DNA from 2 places in the Paenibacillus sp. JT22N12 genome. Region 2 is predicted to be linked to the other one. Evidence: riboswitches for the same ligand, from Rfam matches in the RefSeq annotation. Region 2 holds a riboswitch; the other holds the start of a gene.
The links. Region 2 has a riboswitch for cyclic di-GMP ahead of AC0YOA_RS32150 (DUF342 domain-containing protein). Riboswitches for the same ligand answer to the same signal wherever they lie in the genome.
Positions count from the first base shown of each region.

Region 1 (2,406 bases), on a different contig from region 2:
ATGCTGCAAATCATTTCCTTCGGGAATGCTACCCGTTCACAATTTCCCCGCCATTGATGTGAAGGACTTGACCGCTCATGTAAGAAGAATCCTCGCTTGCGAGGTACACATAAGCGGGAGCCAGTTCCTCCGGCTGTCCGGCACGCTTGAGCGGGACATCGGCGCCGAATTTGGCCACCTTCTGCTCATCAAAGGTTGAAGGAATAAGAGGTGTCCAGATAGGGCCGGGAGCTATGGCGTTGACGCGAATGCCCTGATCGGCAAGATTGAGCGACAAGGAGCGGGTAAAGGAAACGATGGCTCCTTTGGTCGCCGAATAATCGAGCAATGTCGGACTTCCCCGGTAGGCGGTTACGGATGTCGTGTTAACGATTGCTGCACCGCTTGCCAAATGAGGCATAGCCGCCTGTGTTAAATAAAACATTCCGAAAATATTGGTTTTGAAGGTCCGTTCAAGCTGTTGGGGAATAATGAGCTCAATCTTATCCTGGGGATGCTGCTCCGCCGCGTTATTCACGACGATATCGAGTTTTCCCAAGCTTTTAACGGTTTCCTCCACGGCCTCGCGGCAGAAGTTCGGATCGCCGATATCTCCCTCCACCAGAATGCAGCGGCGGCCGGCCGCTTCCACGAACTGCTTGGTTACCTCCGCATCGCTTTGTTCATTCAAATATAGAACGGCTATATCGGCGCCTTCCTTGGCATAGGCAACCGCAACGGCACGGCCGATCCCGCTGTCTGCTCCGGATATAATGGCTACTTTACCTTGAAGCTTGCCCGCTGCCTTCAATCCGGAAGATTCAAATTGCGGACTTGGCGTCATTTTGGATTCCAGTCCTGGTTGCCGGCTTTGATGCTGCGGCGGTAATGTGGTTGGCCTTGCTGGCGTTTCGCCTGGAGATGTCATAGGCTGCTTCGTCATTTGAGAAACAACTCCTTTCGATAAGCTATCATGCCATGAATACGATGTTCTTACGCGTTCCATTGAACTATTACCCCGGGCAGGCAGAAATGAAAAAATATAGCTCCCTTGGATAAGAGAAGAAAAACTGAAAAGTAAGTCTTAAGAACTGGTTTAAATGTCGAAACCGCGATAAATGTAATAAATTTGTAACTTATTTTATAATTTTATTGTTAAAAGGCCCAAAAATCCTTGAAGATAATGGAACAAAATAGTAATATACGACTAAGCTTCCCGGTCTATTATTTCCACGGCGAAGACAAATTGAATACTAGGCAAAGCTATTGAAAAGTAGTGACGCAAAACTACAGGGGCATCATCCAACAGTGGAAATGTCAGCCAGTTGCATCCATTTAACAGCTGTTTAGGCTTGCCATGCCCATTATGCTGTTTTTTGCTGTGCGGATCATTTATGGGTTTTTCGCATCACAAAATAAATTGGTTACAGAAAAGAGGCTATTACATGAAGATGTCACCAGTTCAAGATGTACGTCAATGGTTTCCGAGCGATGATGGGAATGAGCAGGACCGGATGCAATTGATGAAGCTTATGGAGCAGCTGATGACGGGCTTCGATCTTTTGAAGGACCCTCAGAGGGTAAACCTGAAGGGCAGCAAGGACCGGTCAGGCGATTTCTATGGACAGCTGAATGAGAGCAGTGTCATCCCCCCGCAGGGGAAAGCGATGGAAGATGTAACCCGGGGCCTGATCGAACTGATGCATGCGCATCCCTACCATACCAAATATTTTATGACTAATATTCTGCCCATGGCATCGATTCCGGGCATTATGGGAATGCTCGCCGCGATGCTTGTCAATGGCAATAATTTGTGGGATGTATATGGCCCGGCTGGCGCTGAGGCTGAAGTGCGGGTCGTCAGCATGATGTCCAAGCTGGTCGGTTATGACCATACGAGAAGCGGCGGCTACACAACCTGGGGCGGACAGGGGGCAATCTTCACCGGTCTGCGGCTGGCAATAGCCAAATTCGCTCCGGATGCTTCGCGCACGGGAGTGCCGAATAACCTGTATGCCTTTTGTTCGGATTCGGCTCATTACAGTCTGTACAAATCCATGGAAGCGACAGGACTTGGAAGCGACCGTCTGGTCAAAATCCGGACAAGAAGCGACAGCTCCATGGACACAGCGGATTTGAAATGGAAACTGGAGCAGGTTATTCGTTCAGGCGGAATTCCGATCTATATCGTCGCCACTACGGGGACGACCGATGCTATGGGAATTGACGATATTTCCGAAATTATGAATATTGCCGTACAAGCTGCCGCGGCTAATGGATTAAACAGGCCGCATGTTCATGCGGACTCGGCGCTGGGAGGATTTTTCGCCTTTTTCAATGATTATGATTTTGCTCTTAATCCGCTTGCATTGGATATGGAAACGCTGGGAGCACTCCATGCGATCGCAGGTAAAATGAAGCATATCC
Region 1 is NZ_JBWDNU010000013.1:86,513-88,918, reverse strand. It holds gene AC0YOA_RS31190 (SDR family oxidoreductase) at 29-922, opposite strand; cyclic di-GMP riboswitch class I at 1,226-1,312, shown strand; gene AC0YOA_RS31185 (pyridoxal phosphate-dependent decarboxylase family protein) at 1,425-2,406, shown strand, end outside.
Region 1: another riboswitch for cyclic di-GMP. It lies ahead of AC0YOA_RS31185 (pyridoxal phosphate-dependent decarboxylase family protein); the one in region 2 lies ahead of AC0YOA_RS32150 (DUF342 domain-containing protein).

Region 2 (2,406 bases):
AGGTTTCAAGGGGATCGTTATTCAGTGTATGTATTATAGATTTTTTTCCCATCTTTTCTATGAAAAGTATTTCATTAAAAGGAATGATATGAATATTTTTATTGATTTTTATAATCAGCTTGGGGTCCGGATTAATGAACAAATGATTGGCCTTCTGTTCCATTTCAAGATTATGTTTTGTTCGCTCCAGCGCCTTGTATAGTCTGGTGCGAAGGACCGGTTTTATGATATAGTCGACTGCACCCATATTGAACGCTTCGATTGCATACTCCTGGCCTGAGGCCATCCAGATCATTTTCAGACGGGGGACGATCTGCAAATAGTCCTTCAGCGCCTTAAGTCCTCCCAGGCCCGGCTGCGAAGGATCGGTCAAAATTAAATCCGGCCTCTCCCGGACCATGATTTCCATAACGGAATGTTCGTCGGGAGCTTCGCCAATGAGCGCAATATAAGGAAGCGCAGTGATAAACTTCTTGACAGTTTCTCTCGTTTGATTGTCTTCGTCAGCAATAATGACCCTGATATTTATCATTCTTGTTTACACTCCAATACTTGTTTTGGGCTGCCCGACGAAAAAAAGCGGAATGGAAAAATATTCAAAAACCCCATATGAAAACCGTTTATATTTAAATATCTATTAGAAATATCTATTTTAATCATCGTTTTTTTGCAGAATCACGGAATGATATGATTTGAAATCATAACGCTAACAATATTAAAATGCAATCACCCTTCGTGCCTATCGGAAGCGGAGTGAAAATAGTTATCGAATGACTTGAAAAGTCGTTTTTCCGTCCTGAACATGGCAGATTTCAGGTATGAACGGCTGTAAACAGGCGAACTTCTTTATTTGACTGCATTAGACAAAAGGCAGTCCTTTTAGTACACTCAATTTGGACTTGCAAGGTATATTTTCCTAATTATTAAACTTTAAATAGGAACTAGTGACTATTAATTAAGAAACTCAAACGATAAAGGCAAACCTGCCGAAAGCCAGGGACGCAAAGCTATGGGCCTAAAGAGAGCATCTCTATGGTCGCCAGGCTGCCGAATTGGTGGTGTATAAACACGATCCAATCGGATGGTGTTTTTTTGTTAAAAAAAACCATTCTGGTCTGAGGTTTGAGAGGTGTTAACGTGAAGAAAAAAATCTCTGAAGATGAATTGTCACAGCTGATCAAGCAATTGCATCTGGGTGAAGTGGAGGCGGCTTCCAGATCTTCCACTAACGAAGGGGATATCAGAAGCCCCCTGAAGCAGGACGGCTGGATTCAGGTAATTGAACACCGCATAATTGTCCATGATCCCGTCAATAATGGCAAGCTCCCCGTCATCAGTGCTATTGCCCCGGTCAAACTAAAGGTAAATCATCATGACATACATTCAGAAATCAACGTGACTTCCAGCGACAGCATCCTTTGGGAAATTGAGAATCAACCGATGTATGAGATTACGGTCTCGGAAGACAAGCTTCACGCTTATTTCCACCTTCACGCCAAAGAACGGTATGCCTGGCAGCTAACCGATACAGAGCCTCTTGCCAAAATCATATTATCTGCCGAGGAAGACAGGAATATGGTTCTTGAAAGTGTGCATTTGACAGATGTCGCCGCCGTGCTTGAAAAGAAATCGATCAAAGCAAACGTCGACCTGGCCGCTATTCATCAGGAATTATTGCAGCCCACCTATAGCCCGATTCTCATCGCCAGGGGCAAAGCTCCCGTACCCGGGAAGGATGCGGAGCTGGAGATTTATTTCTCCGAGGAGATCGAAAGCCGTTTCCATGAAACGGAAGGGACGGTTGACTTCCGCAATCATCTGCAAATTCCTTCCGTCACCAGCGGCGACGTTATTGCCAGGAAATCCCCGATTATCGACGGCATCCCGGGATACGATGTTTACGGCAATCTGATCACGCCCAAAGCGCCGGCTGATATCCTGCTGGTAGCCAAGTCGGGCGTAGAGCTGACTCCACAGGGGGCCATTATCGCCAGAAAAGAAGGACGCCCGCGGATTACGGGAACCAAAATCAAAGTCTTTGATATCTCGACAGCGTATACCGTCTCCGGCGATGTGGACATTGAAACGGGCAATATTGTCTTCTCCGGCGATGTGATCGTATATGGCAATGTAACCGACAATATGATTATTGAATCTCTGGGGAATGTATATGTCATTGGCAGTGTCTTCAATGCGACCATCACAGCAACGGGATGCATCCATATCCGGGGGAATGTAATGGGCAGCAAGCTGTATTCGGGATACTTCGGTGTCATGTTCAACCGTTTATACAACACCTCGAAGCTGTTGAGCAAGCAGATCGAGAAGCTGCTGATCGGCTCCCAGGTGCTGGAGCAAGCGATCCAGTCACGTGACCAGACGGTTAAATACGGACAGATTGTGCTG
Region 2 is NZ_JBWDNU010000014.1:119,243-121,648, forward strand. It holds gene AC0YOA_RS32145 (LytR/AlgR family response regulator transcription factor) at 1-532, opposite strand, end outside; cyclic di-GMP riboswitch class I at 967-1,052, shown strand; gene AC0YOA_RS32150 (DUF342 domain-containing protein) at 1,138-2,406, shown strand, end outside.